Regions from separate parts of the Arthrobacter sp. NA-172 genome, predicted to be linked through region 1. Evidence: predicted binding sites of a transcription regulator. Region 1 holds the regulator's gene; each other region holds the start of a gene.
The links. Region 1 encodes HrcA, which represses chaperone genes, less so after heat shock. Its sites were predicted from a motif close to TTNGCACTCGNNNNNNNCGAGTGCNAA; they were not measured.

Region 1 (4,209 bases):
TACCCGCAGAGACGGAGAAGCACGTGACCGCCACCCAGATTGCCGTTGCCAGCGACCGGCGAACAGATTCCCCACCGCAGGCAGCAATACCAGCACATTCGCGAGTACCGCAGCAATCGTCGGGGGCAGGGTGAAGTTCAGGGCTTCCCTGGATTCCTGCGCCGTGAACGGGCCACGTTCGCGGAAGATCAGGTAGATCAGAAGCGAAGGCACGCAGCCAAGAATTCCGCCGAAATGCGCCAAAGTCGCCCATTGCCGGTCTTCCGTTGCCGTCAAGGGCATCGCATTGGCAGGAACGCCGTGGTACTGGGACTGGCCCGAGGAGCCATCCCGTTCGTCAGGAGCGTTGTCTGCCACTGTATCTTCCTTCGAGTGTCTATCGGTTCGGTGTTGCTGTCTCAGAATACTTGCTCGGCAGAAGATCGGCAGACCAAGCACCCTGCCTGCGGTAGGGATTCGTCACGGCACGGTCAGGAAATCAATGACTTCTTCCACTCGTCCGAGCAAGGATGGATCCAAATCCGCATAGCTGCGAACGGCGCCAAGAAGCTTCTGCCAGCCCAGCCCAATGTCCTCTGCAGTCTCGTGCGGCCAACCGAACGACTTCAGGATGCCGGTTTTCCAATCGGTGCCACGGGCGATGGTGGGCCACTGCTCGATCCCCAGGACCTTCGGGCGGATCGCCTGCCAGACGTCCACGTAGGGATGGCCCACGATCAGGACGTTCCCGGCCGCGCCGGGAAGCGTCATGGCGTCAGCGGCAATCCGTGATTCTTTTGAGTCCGGTACCAAGTGGTCAACGAGAATTCCGAGCCTGCGGCCCGGCCCGGGGGAGAACTCGGCAATTGCCGCTTTGAGATCGTCCACGCCATGCAGGGGTTCGACGACGATGCCCTCCACCCGGAGGTCGTCTCCCCAGACCTTCTCCACGAGTTCGGCGTCGTGCTTTCCTTCCACCCAGATCCGGCTTGCCTTCGCGACCTGGGCACGCTGCCCGGTGACCCGGACGGATCCCGACGCCGTCCGGCCGGCTTGCGCAGCGCCCGCGCCACCCGTCGTGCCCGCCGCACGAGGTGCAGGCGGAAGGAGCTTCACAGGTTGGCCATCCAGCAGGAATCCAAAGCCAAGCCGGAAGGACTTACTCTTTCCTCGCCGGTCCTCGAGCACCACAATGTGCATGCCTCCGGACTTTTCGACCCTGGTCACGGCGCCGACCCAACCGGACTGGACATCTTCCAGGACCATTCCGCGCTCCACGGGCACCTCGGGTAGCTGCCGTTTGGCGGGCGAGGAAAGGTCTTGGGGGCCCCAATTGTCGTAAGACACAGTCTTCACTCCACTTTGCGCTAGGGGGATGGATGACGGTCCTGGGCATTCCGCCGGACCGCGCGGGAATCATGTTCGCCGCGAGCGGTACCAATGCTAACAACGAGGTGGCTCATACTAGACTTGTTGGCACTTGGGCATGTTGAGTGCTAACTATTGAAAACTATGTAGTTAGGCCTAGGTCGTTGAACATCGGGCTGTTGAAGGGAGGTGGGCAGTGAGCGAGCCACGCAAGCTTGAAGTGTTGCGGGCCATCGTGGAGGACTATGTTCACTCCCGCGAACCCGTCGGCTCCAAAGCCCTTGTCGAGCGGCACCACTTGGGGGTGTCCAGCGCCACTATCCGCAACGACATGGCGCTTCTGGAAGAAGAAGGCCTCATCGTCGCCCCGCACACCAGTGCCGGCCGCATCCCCACGGACAAGGGATATCGCCTGTTCGTTGACCGTATTTCCGAGGTGAAGCCGCTTTCTGCTGCTGAGCGCCGGGCCATTCACTCCCTCCTTGAAGGACCGGACGACGTCGAGGACATCCTCGAGCGCACAGTGCGGCTCTTGTCCCAGCTCACCAACCAAGTCGCTGTGGTCCAGTACCCGCACGTGAGCCGCGCCCGCGTGCGGCACATTGAGTTTGTCCTTTTGGCACCGCGTCAGGTCTTGGTGGTATTGATCGCCGATACCGGCAAGGTGGAGCAAGGTGTGGTGCATGCGGGGGCGGATGCCACCGACGAGGAGCTCATGGCCTTGCGCGCCCGTTTCCTCACAAGCATTGCCGCCTCGCAGCTTGACCTCATGCCGCAAGTCCTCCCTTCAGTCGTTGCCCTGTGCCCGCCGGCGCTTCGGAACCTCGCAGGCGTCCTTGCGCACGGCTTGGAGCGGCTAGCCGACAGGACCAGGGACGAGCGCATGGTCATGGCAGGCACAGCCAACCTCGCCCGCTCCAATGTGGATTTCCCGCTCAGCATCGGCCCGGTTCTCGAAGCGCTTGAAGAGCAAGTGGTCATGTTGCGCCTGCTCTCGGACATGGCGGAGGACCCCCGGGGAGTCACCGTGAGCATCGGCCGCGAGAATCCCTACGACGGGCTCTCGGAAGCATCCGTGGTCGCCACCGGTTATGGTCCCGGCAGCAACGCCAAGATCGGCATTCTTGGTCCCACGCGGATGGACTATCCGAACACCATGGCGGCCGTCCGGGCCGTCGCACGCTACCTTTCCCGCATTCTGGGCGGATGACAGCCACGGCTGGAAACCCGTCTCGCAAGAAACGCAGTTTAACCGTAAAACAAGGAAGAGATACCGACTTTGAGCAGTCACTATGACGTTCTGGGCGTCTCGTCGGAAGCAACCGGCGAGGAGATCAAGAAGGCCTACCGCAAGCTCGCCCGCAAGCTGCACCCCGATGTGAACCCCGGAGAAGGCGCCGCGGAAGAGTTCAAAGCCGTGACCCACGCCTACGAGGTCCTCTCTGATCCCCAGAAGCGACGTATTTACGACGCCACGGGCAATGAGAACGGTACCGACAACGGCTTCGGCGGAGGCTACGCAGGCCAGGGGTTTGCCTTCCAGGACATTTTCGACACCTTCTTCGGCGGAGGCAGCGGCGGCATGCATGGCCCCGCATCACGCATGCGCCGCGGCCAGGACGCCCTGATCAGCGTCCGCATCGATTTGCGCGATGCCGTTTTCGGCGTCAACAAGAAGCTGGAAGTGGACACCGCGGTCACCTGCCCGACGTGCGAAGGAACGTGCTGCCGCGCGGGCACCCACCCGGAGCGCTGCGACATCTGCGGCGGCTCGGGCCAGGTCCAGCGCGCAGTCCGCTCCATTCTTGGCCAGGTCATGACGGCAGCTCCATGTGGATCCTGCGAGGGTTTCGGTTCGGTCATCAAAGATCCTTGCAATGAATGCAACGGCCAGGGGCGTATCCGCAGCCGCCGCTCGCTGACCGTCAAGGTGCCCGGGGGCGTGGCCACTGGCACACGGATACAGTTGTCGTCCCAGGGCGAGGCAGGTCCCGCCGGCGGCCCTCCCGGCGACCTCTACGTGGAGATCCGGGTCAACAACGATTCGACCTACCTTCGTGAAGGCGACGACCTTCATGCAACACTGAGCGTTCCCATGACAGCCGCGGCACTTGGTACCGAACTGCAGCTCGAGACCTTTGACGGATCCCAGGAGATCGACGTCAAGGCCGGTACCCAGTCCGGCGAAGTCATCACCTTGCGTGGGTTGGGCGTCACCCATCTCCGCGGATATGGGCGTGGAGACCTCAAGGTGCACTTGCATGTTGAGACCCCCGGCAAGATCGACGCCGCACAGGAGGAATTGCTCCGCCAGCTGGCCAAATTGCGCGGCGAGCAGTTCACCGAGGGCAAACTCGTAGCCAGCGGTGGCATGTTCGCGAAGCTGCGGGACAAGCTCGGTAACCTGTAGCGGTGAGTAACCCCGTATTCTTCACGGCCCCAGGCACGCTCGACGGACTGGGGCCGGGTGACACGTTCGTGCTCGACGGCGCGGAGGCCAGGCACGCTGTCACAGTCAAGCGCCTCGAGCCGGGCGAAGCAGTGGACATTGCCGACGGCGCCGGAAAGCGGCTCACGGGAACTGTGACCGGATCCGGACAGGGAACCCTGACAGTTCTTACCGCCCAGATCATGGAGGAGCACCAGCCCGCTGTGCGGCTCGTCCTGGTCCAGGCCCTCGCCAAGGGGGACCGGGACGAGCTTGCCGTCGAGACGGCAACGGAACTCGGCATCGACGCCGTCGTGCCCTGGCAAGCGGAACGATCCATCGTCCGCTGGAAAGGCGAGCGGGCAGCCAAAGCCCATGCGAAGTGGCGATCGGTGGCCACAGCTGCCGCCAAACAGGCCAGGCGCGCGTGGATT
Region 2 (4,209 bases), 950 kb from region 1:
TATGTGGTACGTGACAACCATGAGGACGGCCACAGAACGAAGTCCCTGGATTTCGGGCCGAAACGTAGATTTAGCCGTCGATTTTGGCGTCCCGCTTTGGTGCCGGGAAGGCACCATTGCGCGCGTGGTTGTCAAAGTCTTGCCTCCAGGGTGCTCACACGAACCCTCTATGTTACTGATTCGTAATCTTCATCGCCAATTGAGTCCGTGTTCAATTTGAGACCGTGTTCAATCAACTTCATTCACTCCATTAGGTCACCCCCTGCTGAGAGTTCCCGGGGCGTTGGCTGGGCCAAAGCTCCGCGCTCGGCAGTAAAAAGCAGGAGGTCCGGCCCCCGAATGGGGACCGGACCTCCTTCAATCAGTAGCCAGGGTTAGTGGCTGTGACCTGCGTGCTCGTCTTCCTCGGCCGGCTTCTCGACAACCAGGGTCTCAGTGGTGAGAACCAGGGCTGCGATGGATGCGGCGTTCTGGAGCGCAGAACGGGTGACCTTGACGGGATCGATCACGCCAGCGGCGATCAGGTCCTCGTACACACCGGATTTGGCGTTGAAACCGTGGTTGTCTTCGAGCTCGGCAACCTTGGCGACGACGACGTAGCCGTCGAAGCCGGCGTTCTGGGCGATCCAGCGCAGCGGCTGGGTCAGGGCGCGGCGGACGATCCCGACGGCGGCAGCCGCGTCGCCTTCCAGGGCCTTGACTGCGCTGTCCTCGTCCAGGGCCTTAAGGGCGTGGATGAGGGCAGAGCCACCGCCGGAGACGATGCCTTCTTCAAGAGCAGCACGCGTGGAGGACACTGCGTCCTCGATGCGGTGCTTCTTTTCCTTGAGCTCAACCTCAGTGGCTGCGCCAACCTTGATGACGCCGATGCCACCGGCCAGCTTGGCGAGCCGTTCCTGCAGCTTTTCCCGGTCCCAATCAGAATCGGTGCGGGTCAGCTCGGCGCGGAGCTGGGATACGCGTGCCGCGACATCCTCAGCCGTGCCGGCGCCGTCAACGATGGTGGTGTTGTCCTTGGTGACGGTAATGCGGCGGGCAGTACCGAGGACCTCGAGGCCAACCTGGTCCAGGGACAAGCCGAGCTCCTGGGAGACAACCTGTGCACCGGTCAGCGTAGCGATGTCCTGCAGCATGGCCTTCCGGCGGTCACCGAAGCCCGGGGCCTTGACGGCAACGACGTTCAGGGTGCCGCGGATACGGTTCACGATCAGCGTGGACAATGCTTCGCCGTCGATGTCCTCAGCAATGATGAAGAGCGGCTTGGCAGCCTGGAGGGCCTTCTCCAGGAGCGGCAGGAATTCCTGCAGCGAGGAGATCTTGCCCTGGTTGATCAGGATGAGCGCGTCTTCCAGGACAGCTTCCTGGCGTTCTGCGTCAGTGACGAAGTACGGGGACAGGTAGCCCTTGTCGAACTGCATGCCCTCGGTGAGGACCAGTTCGGTCTGAGTGGTGGAGGACTCTTCGATGGTGATGACACCATCCTTGCCGACCTTGCCGAAGGCCTCGGCCAGAAGCTCACCAACCTCATCGCTCTGGGCGGAGATCGCGGCAACGTTGGCAACCTGGGTGCCTTCTACTTCGCGGGCGTTGGCGAGGAGGCGAGCGGCAACAGCCTCGACAGAGACCTCGATGCCGCGCTTGATTTCGCCGGGGGCGGCTCCTGCGGCAACGTTGCGCAGGCCTTCCTTGACAAGCGCCTGTGCGAGCACGGTAGCCGTGGTGGTGCCGTCGCCTGCGACGTCGTTGGTCTTGGTGGCGACTTCCTTGGCCAGCTGGGCGCCAAGGTTCTCATACGGGTCGTCGAGTTCGACTTCGCGTGCGATGGTCACGCCGTCGTTGGTGATGGTGGGAGCTCCCCACTTCTTGTCCAGAACGACGTTGCGGCCACGCGGGCCAAGGGTGACCTTGACGGTGTTGGCGAGCTTGTCAATGCCTGCTTCGAGCGAGCGACGGGCAGCGTCGTTAAACGCAAGCTGCTTTGCCATGGTTGTGTCCTTTCAAGACGGAAAACCCGCACCGCTGATTCAGTCGGAAGAGTTCCAACCCAATCTGCGGTGCGGGATTCCAGGAGATTACTTAACGACGATTGCCAGAACGTCGCGGGCGGACAGAACGAGGTATTCGCTGCCACCGGTCTTGACTTCAGTTCCGCCGTACTTGGAGTAGATGACGACGTCACCAACGGTTACATCGACGGGCACGCGGTTGCCGTTGTCATCGAAGCGGCCGGGGCCAACTGCAACAACTTCGCCTTCCTGCGGCTTTTCCTGTGCAGTGTCCGGGATGACCAGGCCGGAAGCCGTGGTCTGCTCTGCTTCGAGCGGGCGGACAACAATGCGATCCTCGAGAGGCTTAATGGAGACCGACACTCGGATCTCTCCTTTACGTGAGGTAGTACATGGACTATCGAACCAGGGGTGCCGAGGCGGGCTTACCGTCGTCGCGGTGCCGGTAAGTGCCTGGCGGCATGATTAGCACCCGCCTAGGGAGAGTGCTAACCAAGACTCTATGTAAGCATTAGCACTCGGTCAAGGCGAGTGCCAGAATTTCGTCCTCGGTGAAAGGCGGCAGGACGCATTTCCGGCTCAAGCAGTTCATTGTCCGGCGAGGTCGTCGAAGTCCACGTCCTCGCCGTCGTCGTACTCTTCCTTCGGTGCAGTCCCGCGGTTCAGGTAAAGCACCACCGCACCGGCGAGGGCAACGACGCCGGACACCACCAATCCGATGATCGTCCCGATGCGGACGCCCGCGTAGGTGTCGCGGATGTCGCGGGCCTCGTCCGTGGCGTCCTGGACGCTCTTTCCGGTCATCGAATAAGTAGCGGCGTTGAAGGAGTCAAGAATGAAAATGATGATCAGGAGCGCGATGCAGACAACCGCAATCGAGGCACCTGCAATGAGCGCAGGACGGGCGTACCTGGAAAGCTTTCCGGCGAAGGGACGTTGATCGGGGGCGGAGGGAGAACCATTGGCGTCGTCAGGCTGGCGTACTGGGTTGTCTTCCATGGAATCAACCCTAGCCGCCTGAGCGGACCTGAAGGCGCTTAGTTCCCTCTCCGCCGCGTATGACGGACGAGCACTAGGCTAGTTCCCATGGCTGACACACCCCCGGACCAGATTGCCCCCTTGCTGACAACAGAGGGTTGGGAACTGCTGGCATCCTTGGGACCGTATAAGGAGAGCGAAGCGTATGCCCTGAATGCGCAGCTCCGTAAAGACGGCCACTCCCCCGGACTGGTGGCCGCCGTACTCACCCAGTTCAGGCTCCGCACGCGGGCCGAAGCGAAGTTCGGCGAATTTGCGCGCCAGATGCTCTTCACCCAGGCCGGACTGGAACAGGCAACGCGGCTCAATGTGGCGGCCAGGCACGCCGAACGCTTCGCCAAGGCAGGTACGCAGCACGTAGCGGACCTCGGCTGCGGACTCGGAGCCGACTCGATGGCCATAGCCTCCATGGACATCAAGGTCACTGCCGTGGAAATGGATGAGACCACCGCGGCCTGCGCCACCATCAACCTCATGTCCTTCCCGCACGCAACGGTGGTGCACGCCGATGCCGCGTCGGTTCCCCTCGACGGTATCGACGGTGTGTGGCTCGATCCTGCGCGCCGCACGACGTCGTCGTCGGGAACCAAGCGGATCTGGGATCCGGAGGCCTTCTCGCCGCCGTTGTCCTTCGTTGAATCATTGGCCGCTACGGGCAAGTCTGTCGGGGTCAAGATGGGCCCGGGCATGCCGCACGAATCAGTTCCGGCCGGCTGCGAGGCACAGTGGGTTTCGGTGGGAGGAGACGTCACCGAGGTGACACTGTGGTTCAACGACGTCGCGCGCCCCGGCATCCGCCGCGCCGCTTTGGTCCTCGGGTCGCAGGGCGCGGCCGAGATCACCAGCGGCGAAGACTTCGACGGCGGCCCGGTACCCGACGTCGGGCCTGTTGAGGGGTACCTCTACGAACCGGACGGCGCGGTGATCCGCGCAGGTTTGGTTGCCGACATCGCGCTCCGGTTGGGCGGACACCTGGTGGACGAGCACATCGCGTACATCTGCGCGCCGGTCCTGACGGAGACCCCCTTCGCCCGCGCCTACAAGGTCCTGGAAGTCATGCCATACAACGTCAAGACCCTCAAGGCGTGGGTGAAGGCCAATGGCGTCGGTGTCCTGGACATCAAGAAACGCGGCACGTCCGTCACTCCCGAGGAACTGCGGAAAC
Region 3 (4,209 bases), on a different contig from region 1:
TGCCGCCCATGTCGTCGCCGCCACCCATGGCCGGAGCGTTCTTCTCCGGCTTGTCGGCAACAACGGCCTCGGTGGTCAGGAACAGACCAGCGATGGAGGCAGCGTTCTGGAGGGCCGAGCGGGTGACCTTTACGGGGTCGTTGACGCCGGCAGCCAGCAGGTCCTCGTAAACGCCGGTTGCAGCGTTCAGACCGTGGCCCGACGGCAGGCCGCGGACCTTGTCGATAACAACGCCCGGCTCGAGGCCAGCGTTGTAGGCGATCTGCTTGAGCGGAGCGTCAATGGCAACGCGGACGATGTTGGCGCCCGTTGCTTCGTCGCCTTCGAGCTGCAGGTTGGCGAACGCCTTGGCACCGGCCTGGATGAGGGCAACGCCACCACCGGCGACGATGCCTTCTTCAACGGCAGCCTTCGCGTTGCGGACTGCGTCCTCGATGCGGTGCTTGCGTTCCTTGAGCTCGACCTCGGTTGCGGCACCGGCCTTGATGACTGCAACGCCGCCGGCCAGCTTGGCCAGACGTTCCTGCAGCTTCTCGCGGTCGTAGTCGGAGTCGGAGTTCTCGATCTCGGCACGGATCTGAGCCACGCGACCGGCGATGGCGTCAGCGTCGCCGGCACCTTCGACGATGGTGGTCTCGTCCTTGGTGACAACTACCTTGCGGGCGTTGCCAAGCAGTTCGAGGGTTGCGTTCTCAAGGGACAGGCCGACCTCGGAGGAGATGACCTGGCCACCGGTGAGGATGGCGATGTCGGCGAGCTGTGCCTTGCGGCGGTCACCGAAGCCCGGAGCCTTGACGGCGACGGACTTGAAGGTGCCACGGATCTTGTTGACGATCAGGGTGGCCAGGGCCTCCCCCTCGATGTCTTCGGCGATGATCAGCAGCGGCTTGTTGGACTGCATGACCTTCTCCAGGACCGCAACGAGTTCCTTCACGTTGGAGATCTTGGAGTTGACGATCAGGATGTACGGGTCTTCGAGGACCGTTTCCTGGCGCTCAGCGTCGGTGACGAAGTAGGCGGAGATGTAACCCTTATCGAAGCGCATGCCTTCGGTGAGCTCAAGCTCCAGGCCGAAGGTGTTGGACTCCTCGACCGTGATGACGCCTTCCTTGCCGACCTTGTCCAGGGCTTCAGCAATGAGGTTACCGATTTCGGTATCGCCGGCAGAGATGGAAGCCGTGGCGGCGATCTCTTCCTTGGTCTCGATTTCCTTGGCGGACGTGAGCAGCTCGCGAATGACGGCTTCAACAGCCTTCTCGATGCCACGCTTCAGGGACAGCGGGTCGGCGCCGGCAGCTACGTTGCGCAGGCCTTCCTTGACCAGGGCCTGGGCCAGAACGGTTGCGGTGGTGGTACCGTCGCCAGCGACGTCATCCGTCTTCTTGGCAACTTCCTTGACCAGCTCCGCGCCGATCTTCTCGAACGGGTCGTCCAGTTCGATCTCCTTGGCGATGGAAACACCATCGTTGGTGATCGTGGGGGCGCCCCACTTCTTTTCGAGGACGACGTTGCGTCCACGCGGGCCGAGGGTGACCTTGACGGCGTCGGCGAGGATGTTCAGACCCCGCTCGAGACCGCGGCGTGCCTCTTCATCAAATGCAATGATCTTGGCCATAACGGCGGTAGTCCTTTCGGGACAGTCGTTACAGAAGGTGCCTTTACTGCGGTGCCCGCGACGGACGATCCTTCGCATTCGGCCTCTGTACGCCGCGTGGTCCGGATCTCACCCCAGCAAGGTGTTCTTTGTTCCCCCATGCACCGCCACCATCTTCCGAGCGGCCGGAGCCGCACGAAGCATTAGCAGTCAGTGCTTGAGAGTGCTAATCAATAATTAGCACTCACCCGAGGAGAGTGCAAGCAGAAAGTGCTGGAAACCATTCGCCACGCCAAGGGAGTTCGCTACCAGCAAAGCCATCACGGGGTCCGCGAGGCCGTCTCCTTGCCACTCACCCGCGCAGTGTTGTCAGCGCCGTAGGTGAAAACCATGTAATTGGACGATGTGACGTCGCCGTTGGAGTCGAATCCTATGGTGCCGGATTCGCCGTCGTAATCCGGCAGTTTGGCCGCCTTCAGCACCTCGACGCAGTCCTTGTATGACGTGCAAGACGCGCGCTCTTTTGATGCCGCGGCGCCCGACGTCGGACGCGTCCCGCCGGCCACGGTGGTGAGCCAAGCAGCGATCGATGCCCCGGCGTCGTCGTCCGCAGCCGCAGCAGCAAGCGCCGCGAGGGTGACGGCGTCGTACGTTTCAGCGGCGTACGTCGTGTCCTTGAGTTTGGGATCGATCCCCGTCAGTCCGGCCTGAAAGTCCACGCCCGGGAACACGCCCGGAAGAATCCCCCGCGCACCGTCGAGGCCGCCGGCACCGAGGGCGGATCCGTACTGGCGTATAGCGCCGTCGCTCAGGATCAGTTTCTTGCCGCTCAGCCCCGCGTTCATCAGCTCGGCCAGGGCGCCTTGGGCACCATCGCGGGCAACCACGACGACGGCGTCCGGCGTCCCGGATTTGATGCTCGCCGCTGCCGGAGCTGCTTTGCCGGACGCGAATTCCACGTTGGACACAGCGTTCATGCCGAGGCTGCGTGCAGCATCCATGACCGCCGCGGAGACGCGCGTACCGTAGTCCCCGGCTTCGTGCAGAACGGAGAGTGTCTTAGCACCGGAATCGTGCGCCAGCTTCGCCAGGACGCTGCCTTGGGCGGCGTCGGCGGCCGAGGTTCGGAAGTAGAAACCGCCGCTCTTGTAGCTGCTGAGCCCCGACGCGGTGTTTGCGGGTGAGATGAGCGGAATACGGGCAGGCGAAAGAATATCGATCGCGGCGGGCGCATGGCTCGAATCCGTTGGCCCCACCACGACGTCGGCGTGGGCCGCAAGCAACGCCTTGGCTTGTGACGCAGTGTCGGCAGTGAAGGCCGCAGCGCTGCTGCCGTCACTGGCCGCCGATGCCGGGAGTAACTCCACAGGATGGCCTTTGTAACCGCCGGCGTCGTTGATCTGCTTGACGGCCAGCTTGGCTGCTGCAAGTTCGGACTCGTTAAGGAACGCGGAACTGCCGGTATTGTCCAGGATCATCCCGATGTGCAGGACGCCGTCTCCACTGGGGGTGACGGCGTCGAGCCGCGCGTTTCCCACCTGGGCGGAGCACCCGGCCAATCCGACGGCCAACGCTGCACAGCCTGCGAGGAGGGGTGCTACCAGCGAAAATGTCCGGGACCGGCGCCCTCCGGATGGCTGTGCATCCAAGAGCCGTGTCCGCCGCGCCCCTAGGTGCCTGAAATGCCTCGTTGCCGCAACACCCACTAGATAAGCCGCACGCTCTCTGCCTGCGGGCCCTTCTGGCCCTCACCGAGTTCGAAGTCGACCCGCTGTCCTTCTTCGAGCGCACGGAAGCCATCCATCTGGATGGCGGACCAATGTACAAAAATGTCGTCACCGGACTCATCCACGGTGATGAATCCGTAGCCCTTTTCGGCATTGAACCATTTGACGGTTCCCAAAGCCATGATCCCCACACTTTCAACTAGCAGTGGCCAGCTTCCGGGATCTCCGGGCCAGCTCACAACTACTGTAACCACAGTCACGTTGCAGTAGCGCAACCTTGGGTGAGGGTGGCCGCAATGTTATTGAGGCGTAACCGAGTTACTTGTAGCCGGGCCCCAGAATGACGACCACCGGCTGCTGGAATTCGGCACTGTCCACCAGGTTGGCGATCCCCAGCAGCTTGCCGAGCGCTTCCGCATTGCCCTTCTGGGCGGCGCCGTTGTAGAAGACGGAAGAGGTCTGCTGGGGCATGCCGCCCCAGTTTGCGACCGTGGACAGCGGCCAGCCGCCGCCTTGCACTACGCCGGCAACACGGGCAGCCAGGCCACCGGTGGTGGTGCCGTTGTAGACCGCGACTGCCGCGGTCTTGTCCAGCGGCGCCGTGCTAGGCGCGGTGCTAGCCGTGGGCGTGCTGGAAGTTGCGCTCGGGCTCGGCTGGCTGGACGGCTGGACTGAGCCATTTGCAGAAGCCGGGCCGCTGGCAGTCGGCGAAGCTGTGGGACTCTTGGAGGCGCCCGCCGCGATGGCAGCCTGCGGCGTGGTCGAGGAGGTTAACCCAAGCTTCGGAAGGACGAGGAAGGCAACGAGGCCCACGGCCAACGCAAGACCGCCCAGGACCAGCACGGGCCAGAGCGCGGGCCGGGAGGCCGACGCGACGAGCCGGTGGAC
Region 4 (4,209 bases), 930 kb from region 1:
ACAGCGCGTTCACTGCGTTGGCTCGGGTCTTGCCGACGTGGCAGCTGAACTGGGTGTACCGGGCAGTTGATGAAGATCTCGTGCTGCAGCTCAGCAAGAATTACTACGATGGCGGCCTGCGCCGGCTGCCTGACGGCCAATCCGTCACGGGGCTGGACCGCTCGGTAGTGGTCGAGTACATCCCGGATGGGACCGGTCTGCCGGGTTCGGACCACGAGGGCGTTGAATCGGTCGCCGCCGAAGTGAACCGCGTGGTTGACCTGCTTTTTGAACACGCCAAGCTTCGGCCCCGGACTTCGCTGGCCGTGGTCACGGCAAGCCTGCGACACGCGGCAAGGATCGGCGAAGCCATTAGGCTCCAACTGCCCAACTATCCGCTGATGTCCGGTTTTTTCAACGCCGGTGCCGAGTCCTTCCGCGTGGTGGATTTGGAACGCGCCCAGGGGCTGGTCCGGGACCACATCATCTTCTCGCTGGGTTTCGGGCGCACTCCGCATGGCCGGGCGCTGCACAGTTTCGGACCGCTGTCGGTCGAAGGTGGCCGCAACAAGTTTGCGTTGGCGATGACCCGTTCGCGGAGATCGCTGCACGTGCTGAGCTGCTTCCGTCCGGAGGACCTGGACCTCGACAGGCTGGCCCACGGGGCCGTTGATTTCCACGAACTCCTTGACCGCGAACTTTCGGGTAATTCGGACCTGGGACGCCGGCCACGAGGGCCGCGGCCAGCGAACAAGCTCTCGGCGAGGATCCGTTGGTGGCGGATTTGGGCGAGCGACTCCGTGCCCGCGGGGCCCGGGTGTGGCACCACTATGACGGAGCCTTGGACATCGCCGCCGCAGCTGACCCGGTGCACACCATTGGACGTGATGACACCGAAATGCCTACCCCGGTGGCCATCGAATCGGACGGCACAGAGCGATACCGCCGCATGAGCGTCAGGGAACGCAGCAGGCTGCGGCCCCAACTCTTGGAACGCCTCGGTTGGCGTTACATGTCCTTGTGGACCATCGAAGTGTTCACGGATCCATCGTCCTGCGCGGACCGCATTGGCTCCTATTTGGGGCTGGAGAAGCCGGTAGCGCCTTCGTATGGCGCCGTCCAGCATGGATTCCTGGACATGGATGTTGAACAATTGGAACTGGACAGTCAGCAGCCCGCTCCGGCAGAGCTCGACGGCACCCAAGGCCCCGGCACCCAAGGCCCTGGCACGGGACCAGCTGTTCCCTAAGGAAGCACCATGGCGGAAAACAAGAACACTTCGGCTACGCAGCCTGCGGACATCAGCCCAAACTCGACCTCGGCGGATGCGGAGCCTGCTGCCGGTGAGGACAAACCGGAGAAAACTGAAGTGGAGTCCGCAGCGGAGCGGAAGCCGGCGGGAGATGGCATCTTGCCCAAAAAGGCGTCCGAGGATGATCCACGCCGTTGGGGTGATGAGTCCGGTTACGATCACGACGCCTGGCTCAAGGAGCAAAGGCCTCCGCATTGGGGCTGAAGGTCCCACGATGATCCTGGCGATCCTGCAGGAGTTTCGAATTGTCGATTGCCGGCAGGACTGACCAAGACGAAGAACAATTTTCCGCGGGTGGAAGCTCCGGCGAGGAATTCGGCCTGTTGCGGATTCGCCGCAACCACCACGAGGCCGTCAGACTCGCCATTACCTAGCCACTGGCTGGCCTTGCCTCCCTGCGCGGACGTCCACAAGACGGGGACGGCTGCAGCCAGCGACTTCGGATTTCCTGCCGGTTGCTTCAAGCCCGTCTGCCGCCGTCAGTACAACATTGACCAATTGACCCGGCGAAACAAGCTGAATTGACGAGGGATCGGCCATTCGCAGCGGAACGGCCGCTGTGCCTGGCGCAGCGCCGGTGAGCAGGCCGGGACCCAAGAGCTGGGCGTCGGTGGGGATCTGTCCCTTCCGCAACGGTGAGGCAAGCTGTTTCCCCTGGTATCCAGTGCTGGAGGTGAGTGCTCCCGCGGGAGCCCCGTCGGGAAGCACTTCGAAAGGTTTGAGATCGGCATCAGCCAAACTGGACCCGGCCGGAAGATCCCGGGCAGCGGCGAGCACCGTCACCCGCTTTTCCGACGCCGGCGTCAGTTGATGGACCGCGATCCCGGCGGCCACGCACAGCAGGAGTGCAACCACAAGGCGGCGATGACGGTTCAGCCAACTGCCTAAGCGGTGGTGGCTGGAACGCGTTGGAGGCGCACCGATGCTCCAGGCCGGCCCGAAACGACCGAGGGGAGCCAAACCATTACGGCGGCGGGGCTTGGTGACCGGCGGGAGGTTTCTGGTGCCTGGAATCGACGGGGGCCTCGCTGGATGGACGCCTTGGGGTACACGCGGGGTCGCTGGCATGTTGCCACGCTAACCGTGCGTGAAGTCGCGGGGACAGACCTTTATTGCGCTATGTGGAAAACCGCACGCAAGTGAAACTGAACCCAGGTGGAAAGCCGAACTCGAATGAACAGCGAACTCAGCCGGAAGCCGCAATCAGTTGGCGGCTGCCGCCGGAACCGACGCTGGAGCCGGGGCCGCCGCCGGTGCGGCGGGCGCAGGAGAAACTGTGCTTCCCTTGGAGTCCCGTGAGTCTGTGCGGTAGAAGCCCGATCCCTTGAAAACAACCCCGACGCTGTTGAACTTCTTGCGCAACGATCCTTGGCATTCGGGGCAGTCGGACAGGGAGCTGTCTGTGAAAGCCTGAACAATGTCAAAGGCATGGCCGCAGTCTTTGCAGGCGTAGGCATATGTGGGCACGGGTGATCCTCCTCCGGGACGAACTGCAGGTCCTGCGCCGCCAAGATGGATTAGTCCGTCCTTAGCAGTCCCAGGGCCTGAGTGCCAATTCTATCATCCGGCGCAGGACCCATTACCAGAGAATGTGGTGGACGGAACAATCCGCCCAAAGCCCGGTTTATTCGGCCGCCGTGAGTCGAACGATGCGGGAGGGGGTAAGCGCCTCCGCAACGGGCCTATCGAATGGTTCGGCCGGGATAGTACTCGCGGGCAAGACTTCATGGTCGTAGACGACGGCGACTGTCGGCGGACGTTGCCCCCCGGCGTCGAGCCCGTCAAGGAGCCGGTCGTAGTACCCGCCGCCCTGGCCGATGCGGGTGCCACCGCCGTCCACCGCAGTAGCAGGAAGAAATATTCCTGCCGCGGCTTGGACGGCGTCGCCGCCGTGTCGTTCGCCGACAGGCTCATCAATCGGCGCATATTTTGAGCGAACAAAAGCTGTCTCCGGAGTCCAATACACCCAGCTCAGGCGCCGTTCCGGTTCGCAGACAGGAAGCAAAATCTTGTGCCCTGCCTCGTGGAGTGCCGCAAGCAAAGGCATGGTTGGCGGTTCGGCCGCTACACCGACGTACGCGGCAAAAGTTGCCGGCTTCCCTTGCGAAATCGCATTTGCCCAGGTGAGGCCGCGCCGGGCTATCCGGGCTCCGGCGTCGCTGCGCTCTTGCTCCGTCAAGGCGAGCCGGCGGTTGCGGTTCTCGCGACGGATGTCGTCTTTCAAAGTCATTTTCACTCCAGTTCTTGCTGCTGTCCGGTTGCGACGATGCGGAGGACCAGCAGGCTGTCTTCCATCGAGCAGCGTTCCTTTTGCCCAATGTCCAGTTCCTTCCGTTAGATTAGTCCGGTGACTTCCAATAACTGCACCGTCCGCAAGGCCGTGATCCCCGTTGCCGGGCTCGGCACCAGGTTCCTGCCCGCCACCAAGGCGATGCCCAAGGAGATGCTTCCGGTAGTCGACAAGCCGGCCATCCAGTACGTCGTCGAGGAAGCGGTAGGCGTTGGACTCAACGACATCCTCATGATCACGGGCCGTAACAAGCGCGCACTGGAGGACCACTTCGACCGGGTGCCGGCCCTGGAGGCGACCTTGGAGGCCAAGGGGGATACCACCAAGCTGGACTCGGTGCAGGCTACTAGCAATCTCGGTGACATCCACTACGTTCGTCAAGGCGACCCCAAGGGCCTGGGGCACGCAGTGTTGCGTGCCAAGCAGCACGTTGGGTACGAACCGTTCGCGGTTCTTCTCGGTGACGACCTCATCGACGCTCGGGACACCCTCCTCAGCGACATGATCGAGGTCCAGCACAAGACCGGTGGATCAGTTGTGGCCCTCATCGAAGTCGAGCCCTCCCAGATCAGCGCTTATGGCTGCGCGGACATCGAGGACATCGGCGAAGATGGCTACGTACGCATCA

Region 2: groES (co-chaperone GroES) is a predicted target of HrcA. The motif match lies at 2,518-2,544, and genes of this name have one in related genera.
Region 3: groL (chaperonin GroEL) is a predicted target of HrcA. The motif match lies at 1,832-1,858, and genes of this name have one in related genera.
Region 4: ACF0H6_RS06465 (FmdB family zinc ribbon protein) is a predicted target of HrcA. The motif match lies at 2,820-2,846, and genes of this name have one in related genera.

Annotation. Positions count from the first base shown of each region.
Region 1 is NZ_JBINOT010000001.1:362,075-366,283, forward strand. It holds partial or broken gene ACF0H6_RS01845 (DUF4870 domain-containing protein) at 1-357, opposite strand, end outside; gene ACF0H6_RS01850 (DUF3097 domain-containing protein) at 460-1,326, opposite strand; gene hrcA (heat-inducible transcriptional repressor HrcA) at 1,544-2,557, shown strand; gene dnaJ (molecular chaperone DnaJ) at 2,627-3,757, shown strand; gene ACF0H6_RS01865 (16S rRNA (uracil(1498)-N(3))-methyltransferase) at 3,760-4,209, shown strand, end outside.
Region 2 is NZ_JBINOT010000001.1:1,310,037-1,314,245, forward strand. It holds gene ACF0H6_RS06520 (acyltransferase family protein) at 1-117, opposite strand, end outside; gene groL (chaperonin GroEL) at 375-1,985, opposite strand; gene groES (co-chaperone GroES) at 2,073-2,369, opposite strand; gene ACF0H6_RS06535 (hypothetical protein) at 2,595-3,005, opposite strand; gene ACF0H6_RS06540 (SAM-dependent methyltransferase) at 3,093-4,209, shown strand, end outside.
Region 3 is NZ_JBINOT010000003.1:633,016-637,224, reverse strand. It holds gene groL (chaperonin GroEL) at 1-1,615, opposite strand, end outside; gene ACF0H6_RS17040 (ABC transporter substrate-binding protein) at 1,915-3,243, opposite strand; gene ACF0H6_RS17035 (cold-shock protein) at 3,300-3,503, opposite strand; gene ACF0H6_RS17030 (LytR C-terminal domain-containing protein) at 3,640-4,209, opposite strand, start outside.
Region 4 is NZ_JBINOT010000001.1:1,292,469-1,296,677, reverse strand. It holds partial or broken gene ACF0H6_RS06480 (AAA family ATPase) at 1-1,495, shown strand, start outside; gene ACF0H6_RS06475 (hypothetical protein) at 1,537-1,665, shown strand; gene ACF0H6_RS06470 (SAF domain-containing protein) at 1,658-2,359, opposite strand; gene ACF0H6_RS06465 (FmdB family zinc ribbon protein) at 2,495-2,758, opposite strand; gene ACF0H6_RS06460 (5-formyltetrahydrofolate cyclo-ligase) at 2,916-3,521, opposite strand; gene galU (UTP--glucose-1-phosphate uridylyltransferase GalU) at 3,639-4,209, shown strand, end outside.